2 regions of the Neobacillus camarae genome follow, and region 2 is predicted to be linked to the other one. Evidence: predicted binding sites of a transcription regulator. Region 2 holds the regulator's gene; the other holds the start of a gene.
What was found. Region 2 encodes Rex, which represses fermentation and respiration genes when NADH is low (regulators of the CRP and FNR family bind a similar motif). Its sites were predicted from a motif close to TTGTGAAATATTTCACAA; they were not measured.
Positions count from the first base shown of each region.

Region 1 (7,380 bases), on a different contig from region 2:
TTACAAATATTTTGGCAAGCCGTTCAATCTCCTCGTATGTTAAGAGGGCACTTCTGGGAAGAAACTTGAAATCTGGCCCAAATTGGTCAGCCGGCATGCAATATTGGCAGCGGAAATTGCAACGATCTATAACTGAAATTCTTAAATCGCGTAATGGTCGGTTTAATTGATCTGTAACGATCAAATTTTCCATTTCATCAACTCCATATTAAAGGAAGTTAGTTTTATATCCATTGTATCAGATAACCCAGAGAAAAAACTGTTATATTATTCACTATTACAATACTTTTTATCTTTTTCTTAAACAAGTTTTCACTATATTGTCATTGTTTACTTCGTTTTCGTGACTAAATTTACTTTAAAATATGGTTATAGAGAGTGAGACTGAACTTTTTTAATGCATGAATTTTTTGAAGAGGTGATATTAATGATCACACAGGTGAAACCTACACATTCCATTGAAATAAAAGAATTGTTAAAATTTGCAGACCACACATTCAAAAGTGAACGAGGGCGTTACTTATTTCAAGAAGGGGCTTCCGCCGATGAGTTATATGTCATCATTTCCGGTAAAATCCAAATCAGCAAAGTGACCTCCGATGGACGTGAGCTGTATTTAAGAATTTGCGGGGAAAACGATATTTGCGGCGAATTAACGCTTTTCACTGAACATCCTAAATACTTGTTCAGCGCAATGGTAATAGAAGATGGAGAAATAGCTGCCATTAAAAAGGATGTTATTGAAAGAAAGATTTTCGAAAATAGTGCACTTGGTTATGAATTTATGAAGTGGATGAGCGATCATTTCCGAAAAACCCAAACCAAGTTCCGCGATTTAGTCCTCCATGGAAAACGCGGTGCGCTTATTTCAACGCTTATACGGATGTCCAACAGTTATGGGGTCAACAAAGGGAATGAAATTCTTATTGATTTGCCGTTGACTAACCAGGAACTCGCCAATTTTTGCGGCACTTCCCGAGAAAGTACCAATCGGATTCTAAGCGAATTAAAGAAAAACAACATTATTGCCATTAAACGAGGAAAAATATCGATATTGGATTTACAATATTTAAAAGATGAGATTGGCTGTGAGAATTGTCCCGCCATCTATTGCAATATTGAATAAAGCTGGCATTGCGCCAGCTCTTTTTTTGTGCCGAAATCCTCCCGGATACCTTGGGGGGACGCAATCAAACCGATTGCTCCCGTGCCGGCTTTAGTTAAAGGTTTGCTTGTTTTTCCCGCAGTGCTTTAGGAATATAAACGCAAAATGGTTCACTTTCTAGATAATCCCCCGTCATCGCGTAAGCGCGTGACCTTGAACCTCCGCAAACATAACGAAATTCACAAACCCCGCATTTGCCTTTAAAGGAGTCTGGGGCTCGTAACGATTTAAAAATCGGTGACTCTCGATATATCTCAGCAAGAGGTGTTTCTCGGACATTACCGGCCTTAACCGGAAGCAGTCCACTTGGATAAACATCGCCAATATGGGAAATAAACACAAATCCATTTCCATCATTTACACCTTTTGGTGCTCTTCCCAAACCATCGATTGAACCTGTTAAACCTTTTTCCGTCAATGCATTCAAGTAATCAATTTCATCATGTTTGGATTTTGCTTCCCGCATTTTTTGCTGAATCACTACACGACGATAATGCATGGCTTCGGTTGTTTTAATATCAAATGGCACCCGTTTACTAAGCTCGTAAAGCCATCGTAACACCTTCTCGTGTTCAACGGGAGATATCATATCGGATACTTGTCCCCTGCCTGTCGGTACGAGAAAAAAGACGCTCCATAACACACATTTCAGTTCTTCCACTAAATTTGCCATCTCTTCTAAGTATTCATAGTTATATCTCGAGATGACTGTATTGATTTGTACTGGAATTTCCAGTTCATGCAGGTAGCGGATTCGTTCCATTGTCAAATCAAAGGACCCTGCGGTACCGCGGAAATGGTCATGGATCTCGGCATTAGGTCCGTCAAGACTAAACGCCCAGCGGGATAGGCCTACTTCTTTCGCCTTTTGAATGGCCTCTTTCGTTACATTGGGTGTAGCACTTGGGGTCATAGAAACCCGCACCCCTTTATCCACCGCATATTTGGCTATTTCGAATACATCCGGCCTCATAAGCGGGTCGCCGCCGGTAAAGACCAGCAGTGGATTATTCATTTCATATATTTGATCAATTAAGTTCTTACCTTCTTCAAACGTAAGCTCCCGAGGATCTCTTGTGTATTGGGCATCGGCACGGCAATGCAGGCATTTTAACTGACAAGCGCGCGTTAGTTCCCAAATGACAATAAACGGATCCTTATTAAATTCACGGTTAAAATTCATTGTTATGCCCTCCTAAGTACAGCTAGCAACCTGAACTAGATTTGATACTCATCATTATAAAGATGAATATAGGAGAAAGAAGTGAACTATCTCACAGTTCGCAACACAAAAAAAGCGTCAGGATGTCACCCGACGCTTTCGTGTAGATTTTTAAAATAGATTCTTAGGATATGGTAATAATTTCGTATTGGGCGGCAAGGTCAATAAAATCAGCCATGCCACTGATTTTTCCAGCTGTCAATTTATCGGTAACACCATAATGGTCCGCACATGTTTTACAGGCTAATATATCAACACCCTTTTCTTCCAGTTCCTTTAAATGTACCGATACTAATGATTCTTCGGTCATCGTCAAAACCCCACTGTTCATGCAAAAAACAGCTTTCGGGAGCTCTTGTTTTTGCTTAAGGATGGTAAAAAAGGTTTCAAGAATATTCTCACCTAGTTCTTGGTCCCCTCTTCCCAGTTGATTGGAGCTAACTAAAATTACCTTGTTATTCATCGGCTATTGTCTCCTTAACGAATTCCTAAAGCAATTTTTGCGTAGCGTGACATCATATCTTTGTTCCAAGGTGGATTCCAAACAATATTTACATCTGTTTCTTTAATTTCAGGAATATCAGCTATAGCTCGTTTCACTTGATCCACAATCGTACCGGCCAGCGGGCAGCCCATTGCCGTTAAGGTCATCGTAACCGTTAATTTTCCTTCATCGTCCATTTCCAAATCATAAACCAATCCCAAGTTTACTATATCAATCCCGATTTCAGGGTCAATAACCAGTTCCAAAGCACCCATAATATTTTCTCTTAATTCTTCATTCATATTGATTTCACTCCTGTTTATTTTTAAAATGGCTCTGTTAAACAATAATTTTGATTTTTTTCACTCTGTTGAATGGAGCTGATAAGCTCGACTCCTGCGGGAGTACGGGGCTGGGGAGACCCGCAGGCGCTTCCAGCACCGAGGAGGCTCCCCCGGCACGCCCGCGGGTTCGCTGAGCGCCTTTCGCTGCAATCAACAGCCAAATTTAACAATTCTTTAAATTTTACATGTCCCTCTATATAGTATAGAGTGAATTCAAACATTTTAGTGTGAATTTTTTTACACCCATGATACAAACTTGTTAACATAGTGAATATAGTTATAAATAATTCCATTCCGCATATGAATTTTTTATGTTTTTAGTTTAACATGAAGATAAAATTTTTCCTAAAAGAACGCTTAATTATGAAAATACACATTAAAGAGGGATTGAAATGGCCGAAAAACACTTAATTGCATTGGATTTGGATGGAACCTTATTAAAAGATAATAAGACAATATCGGAAAAAAATAAACAAGTTCTCAAAAAAGCAAAAGAAGCGGGACATGTTGTGATGATCGCTACAGGGCGGCCTTACCGGTCAAGCGAAATGTACTATCGGGAACTGGAACTCGATACTCCTATTGTTAATTTTAATGGGGCATTCACGCATCATCCGTTAGACGAAAACTGGGGATTTTATCATGAACCACTTGATATTAAAGTGGCAAAGGACATCGTGGAGGCGTGCCGCAGCTTTCAATTTCATAATATTATTGCCGAAGTAATGGATGAAGTGTATTTTCACTATCATGATGAAAAATTATTGGAAATTTTCAGTTACGGTAATCCCAAAATTACTACCGGTGATTTAACAAACTTTCTGCAAGATTCTCCAACTAGCATGCTGATACATACAGAGGAGGATCAATTGAAGAAAATCCGCAATCATTTAGCAGATGCTCACGCCGAAGTGATTGAACAACGGAGCTGGGCAGCACCATGGCATGTCATTGAAATTATTAAAACCGGATTAAACAAAGCGATTGGTCTTAAAAAAGCAGCCGATTATTATGGAATCCCCCGTGACAGAGTGATTGCCTTTGGCGATGAGGATAATGATTTGGAAATGATAGAGTATGCTGGTCGCGGGGTTGCCATGGGCAATGCGATCGACCAGCTGAAAAATATTGCCAGTGATGTCACATTGTCCAATGAAGAAGACGGAGTCGGAGCCTATTTGGCAAATTTGCTTAATATTAAGTAGCGACATTCCTTGATGAACCCTTTATAGTTTGCACATACTACATTTGAGGCAGCCATGCTGTTTCAACCTGAGCTTTGAAGCATATTGGAGGGATTCGAATGGGTAACAAATCCAGACGCTTTATCCAGCAAGGGAAGGATTCGGTCAACAAACATGCAGAACGAATACCTTATCACATGACCTACGCTGAAGCGGAAGCCCAGAAAATGGCTAACGTGCACAGGTCCCCGCTTGGAGGAATGTAACAATGGGTAACCAATTGTTCCAGGAAGCACGCAGATTTGTTGAGATGGCCATTACAGCCAGCCCAGAAGACCGCGATACCGCAGTGGCAAAGGCGAAAAATGCATTAAGCTCCGCTTATGCTAATTCGACCATCGCGGAGCAAAGCCAGCTCCAAAAAATGCAACAAGAGCTTGATCAATTAAGGTAGCAAAAAGCGGAAGCCTTGGTGCTTCCGCTTTTTGCGTTTAAAACCTTTCTAAAACAACCGGATATTCATATATGATTTGCCCGTTTTGCTTCCGTTGATAGAAGTGAAACATTAGTGTTCCGTTATCCGGCAGCCTTCCTGAAGGGATCCGCACAGAAATACTGAACTGTTGCCACTCCGTTTTTTTTCCACCTGCCAGAACCTTCTGCTCCTCAATATATTGATTATGGCCATCTTCAACAGTGTAAAAGAATCCTTCATTTGCTTCACCCTTGACAGTATAAGTTCCGTTCCCTCCTGATACCATCACATTTCGGATACCTGGAAAATGCACTACTTCATTTGCGTCGGTATTTAACATTAGAGGAAAGAAAATCAAGAGTATACAAATTAGAATACGCATAAATTCCCTCCTGAATCTTACGTTTGAATTTTTCCAAGAAGAGTGACCTAATCCTTACGAAAAAATCCGTAGACATTGGTTGTTTCTATAATATTGGTAAAGGCATTAGGGTCAACTTCCTTTATGACCCTCTCTAAATCAAACAACTCATATCTCGTAATGACTATCATCAGCAAATCTCTTGTTTCGTTGGAAAATGCCCCTTTGGCAGGAATCATGGTAATTCCTCTAACGAGTTTTGCTTGAATGGCTTTTTTCAATTCATCTGCTTTTTTGGTAATTATAAAAGCCGTGAGTTTCGCGTACCGTGTGTGGATAGCATCAATGACCCTTGTTGAAGTGTACAAGAAAACTAATGTATATAACGCTTTTTCCCAACCATACAGAAACCCTGCCGTAATGATGATGAAAAAGTTTAAAATAAACATGTAAGGACCGATTGGTTTATCTTTGATTCTTGACAGCACCATTGCAATGATATCCAGACCACCTGTCGATGCCCCCCATTTTAAAGTTATTCCAATACCTGCAGCCACGATGACTCCCCCAAAAACCGAATTTAGCAGGATATCGTTCGCAATCGGCTTCACCGGAATAAGTTCTAGGAACAAGGACGATAGGGCCACACTTAGGAAACTGTATATCGTAAAAGATTTTCCGACCTTTTTCCACCCCAAAGCTGCAACCGGAATATTTAAAATAAGCAGTAACAGTCCCATTGACACATGAAACGATGTATAATCACTTATCACTCTTGAAAGCAATTGGGCAATCCCGGTAAAACCGCTGGAGTATATATCCGCCGGGACTAAAAATAAATTCATTCCGGCTGCATTTAATAAGGCACCAATCACCACGATGCCAATTTTCCTTATTTGAAGCCAAACCAATATAAATCCCCCTTTTTTCCTGTTAACCATTAAGGTAATTGTATTTTTTATCCGAAACCGCTAAACTGAATATGATAGATTTTTGAAAGCAGGTGAGCTTCATGCAGGTAAAGATACTCGCTGATAGCGCATGCGATTTACCGAAAAGTTTTTATGAAGAAAACAACGTGACATTATTACCTTTAAAGGTCCATATAAACGGAGAAGAATATGAAGATGTAAAAAACGTCGATCCCAAAACCGTATATGATGCAATCAGGAGCGGTCAAATCCCGAAAACATCACAGGCCTCTCCCCTTTTATTCGAGGAAACCTTTACAGAAATGGCAGAAAAAAATGAGTCTGGCATATACATAGCCTTTTCTTCCCAATTATCAGGCACATATTCTACCGCTGTTATGATTCTTGACCAAGTAAAGGAAAAATATCCAAATTTGGATTTAACGATTGTCGATACTAAATGTGCTTCCCTGGGGCAGGGATTAATCGTTATGGAAGCGGCACGCCTCGCTGCCGCCAATACTCCGAAAGATGACATTTTAAAAGATGTCCTGTTCCGTGTCCGACATATGGAACATATTTTTACCGTTGAGGATTTGGATTATTTGGCAAAAGGGGGACGTGTCTCCAAAGCTTCGGCATTTCTTGGTGGTTTACTGAACATCAAACCGATATTGAATATGGAAGACGGAAAGCTTGTCCCGATTGAAAAGATTCGCGGCCAAAAAAAGGTCTGGCGCCGGATTATAGAAATCATGAAAGAACGAGGCAATAACCTTTCAAGCCAAGTGATTGGAATCAGTCATGCCGATAACGAGGAAATGGCAATAGAAATGAAATCAATGATCGAAGCCGAATTTCAGCCCAAACAGGTGTACATTTCTGCTATTGGCGCTGCGATTGGGGCTCATACAGGGGCAGGAACCATTTCCATATTCTTTTTAAATGAAATACCACAATAAAATTTAAGCAAAAAAAGGAGTGAGGTTACCTCACTCCTTTTACTTATGGTCTGTTTTCTTTGAATATTGACTTTTACCCATTTGACGATTCTTTTCCGCAAGCATGTTTTTTTCATGGTTAAACGCATTTGCGTCTTTTGCTTTTTTATCATTATCTGAAGTGTGCGGCATATAGTTTGCTCCTTTCCAATGATTCAAATTTAGTGTGAATCAAACTGGAATAGAGTATGTACCGATATTATTGTTTCTTTTCATAAGTCCAGCCATTCTCT
Region 1 covers NZ_JBUCKX010000001.1:568,143-575,522, reverse strand. The annotation lists gene moaA (GTP 3',8-cyclase MoaA) at 1-193, opposite strand, end outside; gene ACY8D0_RS02770 (Crp/Fnr family transcriptional regulator) at 428-1,126, shown strand; gene ACY8D0_RS02765 (TIGR04053 family radical SAM/SPASM domain-containing protein) at 1,221-2,348, opposite strand; gene ACY8D0_RS02760 (DsrE family protein) at 2,512-2,850, opposite strand; gene ACY8D0_RS02755 (metal-sulfur cluster assembly factor) at 2,865-3,173, opposite strand; gene ACY8D0_RS02750 (Cof-type HAD-IIB family hydrolase) at 3,608-4,420, shown strand; gene ACY8D0_RS02745 (hypothetical protein) at 4,519-4,665, shown strand; gene ACY8D0_RS02740 (DUF3813 domain-containing protein) at 4,668-4,853, shown strand; gene ACY8D0_RS02735 (Gmad2 immunoglobulin-like domain-containing protein) at 4,891-5,256, opposite strand; gene ACY8D0_RS02730 (YitT family protein) at 5,304-6,146, opposite strand; gene ACY8D0_RS02725 (DegV family protein) at 6,248-7,108, shown strand; gene ACY8D0_RS02720 (DUF3941 domain-containing protein) at 7,148-7,279, opposite strand; gene ACY8D0_RS02715 (CvfB family protein) at 7,347-7,380, opposite strand, start outside.
Region 1: a site for Rex is predicted at 2,428-2,445, ahead of ACY8D0_RS02765 (TIGR04053 family radical SAM/SPASM domain-containing protein). Genes of this name have one in related genera too.

Region 2 (7,380 bases):
GAGCCGAATCCATTGAGTGTCAAGTCGCCTCTTTTTTTCAGTTCCATACTGATTCTCCTTTATCATAATTTCGATTTAATTTCTTCGGCACATGCCATCAGCTTCAGTTGGGCCGCAACCTTTGTTCCAGGCTCGAAGTAAAAGCTTTCTGCGTTGACCACCAGCAGACAGGAAGAGATCCCTAGTTTTCTCATGATCACTAAATCACAGCTCTTCTGCTTGATCACAGTCCGATTTTCCTTCATCACCTGAAGCAACAATTTCCCTTCATCCATGCTGATTTCCCCTGACTGAAGCAGCTTCTCTAAAACATACACTTCAAGGATGCGGGAAAAATCTAGAACAGGGCCGCCTTTGTCGATATCTATATAAATGTTCATAACTGTTTCCGAAACAATGTTACGTTTCAATAACTCGTCTTTGCTTAATTGTAAATCGGATACATTTGGCGAAAGCATATCTGCCAGCTCATCCAAGGAAAGATTCTCTTTCATGGTTTGGATTTTCTCAATCCGCTGCAAAATCTTGTCTTTCGGGAAAAAGGTTTCCTGTCCGGTAAAGGTTGATTTCCTTATAAACCACTCTTCCGGAATCAGGTCCTTTCGCTTCCAGCGATACAGCTGACCGTACGAAATTCCGGCAAGCTCCAATAAATCTTTTTTGGATATTAACTCCTCGCTCATAAGTAAAACCCCTTTCTTAATCACAGTGTAACATAACACTGTTACGCTTGTAAAACCCATTTCAAAAAAAAATGGCGCCAGCAACCTGCACCAATTTCCCTAGTTTATTGTATTTCCGCTAAAGCCACTTGCTGGTAGGCCTTAAAGAAAGAGTCACAGAATTGATCCCACGCTGCGGCGGCTTCCATGGATTCCTCACTCACCTCACCGATGACTGGTTTTTGTAATAGGTCTTCAAGCTGATGGGAAAATGACCTGATCACCTCTTCCAGGGCACCTTCTAAGACACCGGCCACAAAATCCTTCGGCGGATACCAGTCGGCCACGCGCTGCAGGTCACGAAAGATTTGCGTTAACAACAGGTTGCGCGGTCCCTCCCATTGTTCGTTGACCACCACATCCCGGAAAATCCGCGGCAAGGACGAGAATTCTTCCATGACCCCGTGGCCGGCAAACACAGAGATTGCGTCACGGAGGATCTCCGCACCTTCATTGGTCGCACAGATTTTTTGCAGCAAGACAAGTTCCCTTAGATTGAATAATTTTTTCCGAATTTCGAGTGGCTGGTCGGAATGAATCCCGGGATTTAGAGGCTTTTCCAGCTTTAAAAATGAGTCATAGATTTTAAATGCCCCCGCGGTTGTCCTGTGGGCAGCGTTTTCGATTTTCTTTAGTTTGCTGGCAGAGAGCGGATAGTCTTTCACCTTTTTCCCGAACACGGTCCGAAAATCTCCATAGAGCTTGGCTTCTCTTGCAGCCCTTAGCATAAAGCCGGCACAGGCAATGCCGATTTCTAATCTCGATAAAGTTAAGACAATTCCCACTGCGACAGCTATCCCCTTGTCCTTAGGCCCAATTGGATAGGCGAGCGCTCCGTTATATTGGATTTCCGCCGTCGGGAGTTCGGCTGTACCAAGTTTCCATTTGATCCGGTTGATGTCGTAACTATTGCGTTTTTCCTTTTCTTTATCGCCTGGAAGCCAGGACGGAACGATAAAGGTGGAGACCTTAGTGGTGCCGGCTATTTTGGCGGTGACCACGGAATAATCAGCATGGGCAGCTGAGCAGAAGAATTTATTGCCATATAGCCGATAATGGCTTCCTTCTGGCACCGCCTCCAATACATTGGCCGGCAAATCGGACCCGCCCTGGATTTCCGTCATAAACTGAGCACCGATTGCAAACTCCCCGTTGATGCCTTCTTTTGTATGTTGGAGGATTTCTTGAAGCTCGGGGATTTCATCATTTGGAAACTGCTCTAATAGGGCGACTAAGCCATGGGTGCAGGTTAGCGGACAGGTCACGCCCGCTTCTCCAAGCTGATGAATTAACATTCTTTTGACAAAGCTTTCCCAAGGATGCCTTTTGCTTGAAAACAGGCCTTCTCCAAATATTCCTTGTTCGAGTTGAAGGGTTTCCATCGGCCGGACGATTCGATCAATCCGGTGGTTAAACGCGTCGTAGTGAAGCATGTAGGGACGGACTTCAGGGCGGGCAATTCGTTCGGCCAATTGATTCCATTTGGTTGATACAGTTGGGGAGAAAGTTTGCAGGGTTTTATGGATATCTTCGTACTGGGATGCGGCGAATTTTTTGACGGCTTTCTGTAAGAATGGCTCGTCCCGGTACCAGTCAAGGCTGGCACGCTTTTCGAGGAATTCATCAAAGCTATAAGAATTGGCTCCTCTTGTGGCAGCGTCCTGGGAAGCGATGTTCATTGAATGTCACTCCTTCTTATTGGGAAATTTTACAAATATTCAGTTTTATTTTAAGCTGGGAAAAGGGTAGACGTCAATGTGAGGAATGAAGATGGGGTTTAACAGGATGGGGAATTTTCTTTATAGTAAGGTTCTGGGCGGTTCATGAAGACAAAACTTGCTGATTTCCGTGATTCTTGTCCTCATGATGGCTTTATGAGGACAAAACTACGTTCATTACTGCCTTTTCTGTCCTCATGACGGCTCCATGAGGACAACATCCTGTTTATTTCTTTATTTCCTGTCCTCATGACATAATTAGGACTGATCAGCTCGCCATTAAAAAAGGAGCTGCATAAAAACAGCTCTCTTCCTAAATTCTCTCTATTGTTGCTGGGTTCTGCGATACTGGTATTGTCTCCATTGGTAGTGAATAAAACAGCCGATGCAAAATCCCAGGATAGCGACAAATGCAGCAATCATCACCAGCGCTGAAAACACATAACCGAGTGTAGTCCAGCCCAGCACAAAACTGAGAAATCCTATCCCGAGACAAGACACGGCAATCTTTTGGTTAAACTGCTGCTGCTCCCAGTCCTCCGGAATATAGGATTTGGGATCCTTCTTCAAAAAAAGCTTTGCTATTTGCATAACCGGATTAAATCCGAATAAAAGACCAAGTATTCCTGCAGTAAATGGGATCAACAAAATCCACTCATAACCAGTCACCCAGGTTAAGAGAACACTAATCACAATCACCCACTGATTGGTTTTCACAAGCGGACGTGGGATTGAACGAACTGCTTCTGCCATTTTAATCCCGACCTTTCTTATTTGTTTTATAGGTTTATATATATTTTAATCATTTCCCCCTATTTTGTATAGAAAAACTTATCGCTCAAATTTTAAAAAATACATACAATCCTACTAACTGTTATACTTAAATAAAAGATACAAAGTTAAGGACGGGGTCTCTATGATCAAAATTATCACCGATAGCTCGGCTGATTTGCCGAAACATTTAATCGAAAAATACAATATCACTGTGGTCCCGTTGACCATCATGATCAACAACGAAACCTATTCGGAAGGGGTCGACCTGACACCGGATGAGTTTTTTACAAAAATGTTCAACTCCAATGAGCTGCCAAAAACTTCTCAGCCTTCACCAGCCTTGTTTGCTGAAACCTTTAGCCGATTCAACAGTGATGACCAGCTGCTTTGCCTGACCATCTCATCCGGCCTGAGCGGTACCTATCAATCCGCCTCGCTTGGCAAAGACCTGTCAGATGCGAACGTCACGGTGTTTGATACTCTTGCCGGATCGCTAGGACATGGATTGCAACTTATCCGCGCCGCGGAACTCGCCCGTCAAGGACGGACAATGGACGAAATCCTGAAGGAGCTTACCGATTATCGTGAAAAAATGACCATCCTGGTCCTTTTAGATACGTTGGAAAATATCGTTAAGGGCGGCCGCCTCAGCAAATTCCAAGGCTCGTTAGCCAAGATTCTGAATATCAAAGTGATTTTAGAAAGAGTCGAGGGTGGAAAAGTGGAAATCAAAGAGAAGGTTAGAGGCAAGAAACGGTTTCACAACCGGACGATGGAGCTCATCCAAGAGCAAAGCAGCGATTTCTCCCATACCGTATTCGGGATTACCCATACCGGAAACACAGAAGAAGCCGAAGCGATTAAGCAAGAGCTTATCGAGAGATTCCATCCAAAAGAAGTCATTGTGAACTACATGGGGGCCACGATGGGAACATATGCCGGTAAGGGCGGCATGATTATTTCTTTCTAAAATGCTTTGTTCACTGATTTTTTTTACTCTGTTGATTGAAGTGGAAATCAACAGCCATATTGAGCAATGCCTTCAAAAAAAAAACAGACCTTTTCCGAAAAAAGGCCTGTTTTTCCTATTCTTCCTCTGCCTCTGTCTCATTCGCATTTGGATAATGCTTTAAAAAATAAACCAATGACTGCAGTTCGACCGCTAAATCGATATGATGAACCCGGATTGACGGCGGCACATTCAACCGCGCCGGTGTGAAATTTAATATCCCCTTCACATTGGTTTTCACCAGCCGGTCTGTAATTAGTTGAGCAACCGGAGCAGGAACGGTTAATATGATAACAGGGATATCTTCCTCCACTAAGTATTTTTCCAAATCATCCATGGAGTGAACGGGAACATCCCCTATGGAAGTCCCGATTTTATTCGGATCCACATCAAATGCACATTGAATTTTCGTATTATTGTTTTTCATAAAATTGTAATGCAAAAACGCCGTTCCCAGATTACCGACCCCAACTAGGGCAACCTTGGTCAATTCGTCCTGATCGAGGGTTTTACGAAAGAAAGTCAGGAGATAATTGACATTATACCCGTACCCTTTCTTCCCTAAAGCTCCAAAATAGGAGAAATCCCGGCGGATAGTTGCTGAGTCCACTTTTACGGCTTCACTTAGTTCTGCCGAAGACACCCTCTGTTTTCCGGAGGCATGCAAATTTTGGATAAATCGATAATATAAGGGCAGCCGTTTTGCTGTTGCCTGTGGTATTTTTGCTGTCTCGTTCGCCATACTCCTCACCTCTCTAATTGATTTATCTCTTCTCTAATAAAGTCTCCGTTTTTTCCTCCGGTTTTCTTTACTAAATAGGTTGGACCGATAACCATCCCTTTATCGACGGCCTTGCACATATCATATACGGTTAAAGCACAGGCCGACGCAGCTGTTAGCGCTTCCATCTCGACGCCAGTGCTTCCTTTGGTCTTTACTTCGGTTTGTATCGATAATTTATACTGATCCGCATCCTGTTGCTCCCATGAGAAGTTAACATTCACTCCGGTCAGAGGAATCGGGTGACACATCGGGATAATGTCCCATGTTTTTTTGGCGGCCATGATAGCTGCTACCTGGGCAACTGCCAAGACATCGCCTTTCTTCATTTCATTATTGGTCACTTTTTGGTAAATCTCTTTGCTGACAGTAATGCTGGAGTTGGCAAGCGCGGTACGAGCTGTTTCCGGCTTATCACTAACGTCCACCATCTTTGCCCTGCCTTCTTCATTAAAATGAGTAAATTCAGCCATTTAAAAAGCCTCCCAAAGGAATAATACTATATTTTCACGATTCTGTCTGTGAAACTTTGCACGAAATCGCTTATTTTTTTTTCCAAAAGAAACACATTCCCGAAAACCCGCCGTTTATTGCCGACCTTTTCGGAATAAGGTACACTATTTATAGGTAATTGAGGTGAAAAAATATGATTTTATTACAAGTGAACCAACTGGAAAAATATTATGGCGCTGAACTTATTTTATCGAATATAAAGCTCGAATTACAAACCCGTGACCGTGTTGCCCTTGTTGGACGCAACGGTGCCGGGAAATCGACATTGCTGAAAATCATTGCCGGCCATCTATCGCATGACGGCGGGGAAATCATCAAACCGAAAGATGTTTCCATCGGCTATTTAGCACAAAATACGGGTTTGGAATCGAACCTGTCGATTTGGGAGGAAATGCTGACTGTATTCGAGGACCTGCTTACCATGGAAAAGTCGTTAAGAAGACTGGAAGAACAAATGGCCGATCCTGATATTTTCAACAATCAGGGAAAATACGAACGGATCCTTAAAGAGTACGATCTGCTCCAAGTGAGTTTCAAGGAGCAGGGCGGCTATCAATTTGAGGCCGATATCCGTTCCGTGCTTCACGGACTAAATTTTCATGACCAGTCGCTCATCATCTCCAGCCTGAGCGGCGGCCAAAAGACCCGGTTGGCCTTGGGCAAACTGCTTTTAACTAAACCTGATATTTTAATATTGGACGAGCCTACCAACCATCTGGATATCGAAACGCTCTCCTGGCTTGAGCAATATTTACAGGGATATGACGGAGCCATTTTAATCGTTTCCCATGACCGGTACTTTTTAGATAAGGTCGTGACCCAAGTTTATGAACTGTCGCGCCGGCAAATGCAAAAGTTTACCGGCAACTATAGCGCCTATCTGGATCAGAAGGCTGCCAATTACGAACGGGACATGAAGTTGTACGAAAAGCAGCAACAAGAAATTGCCGCCCTTCAGGACTTTATCCAAAGAAACCTGGCACGGGCTTCGACCACCAAACGGGCCCAAAGCCGACGCAAGAAACTGGAGAAAATAGATGTCATGGATCGTCCGGCAGGCGATGAAAAGTCGGCCAACTTCTCCTTTGATATTGAAAAACAGAGCGGAAATGACGTGTTAACGGTGGACTCCCTTGCGGTCGGTTATCATGGGGAAAAAGTGTCAGAGGGAATTTCCTTCCGTGTATTTCGCGGGGACAGCATTGCCCTTGTCGGACCAAACGGGATTGGCAAATCGACCCTGTTGAAAACCATCATTAAAAGGCTGCAGCCCCTCGCAGGGACTGTCCAATATGGGACCAATCTTTCCATTGGTTATTATGATCAGGAGCAGGCGAACTTAACTTCCAATAAACGTGTTTTAAACGAGTTGTGGGATGAATATCCGCTCAAGCCGGAAAAAGAAATCCGTACCGTTTTGGGTAACTTCCTGTTTTCCGGTGATGATGTTTTAAAAACCGTCACCTCATTAAGCGGCGGTGAAAAAGCCCGGCTGGCCCTCGCCAAGCTGATGATGGAAAAAGCCAATCTGTTAATCTTGGACGAGCCTACCAACCATTTGGACCTCGACAGTAAGGAAATTCTCGAGAACGCCTTGGTTGAGTATCCAGGAACCATTTTATTTGTTTCCCATGACCGGTATTTTATCAATCGGATTGCCACTAAGGTATTAGAGCTTAGTCCAACGGGCGGTACCGAATATCTTGGCGATTATGATTACTATTTGGATAAAAAGCTGGAACAGGAAGAGCTCGCTGCATTGGAGGCCCAAGCTTCCTTGCAAAAGGCCGTTGCCAATGACCAGGCTGATAAAACGAGTTATCAACAGGATAAAGAAACCAAGAAGCTAGAACGCCAACGAAA
Region 2 covers NZ_JBUCKX010000004.1:170,191-177,570, reverse strand. The annotation lists gene ACY8D0_RS22285 (polymer-forming cytoskeletal protein) at 1-47, opposite strand, end outside; gene ACY8D0_RS22280 (YhbD family protein) at 63-683, opposite strand; gene ACY8D0_RS22275 (acyl-CoA dehydrogenase family protein) at 788-2,401, opposite strand; gene ACY8D0_RS22270 (DUF4395 domain-containing protein) at 2,765-3,193, opposite strand; gene ACY8D0_RS22265 (DegV family protein) at 3,357-4,184, shown strand; gene ACY8D0_RS22260 (redox-sensing transcriptional repressor Rex) at 4,300-4,965, opposite strand; gene moaC (cyclic pyranopterin monophosphate synthase MoaC) at 4,971-5,477, opposite strand; gene ACY8D0_RS22250 (ABC-F family ATP-binding cassette domain-containing protein) at 5,651-7,380, shown strand, end outside.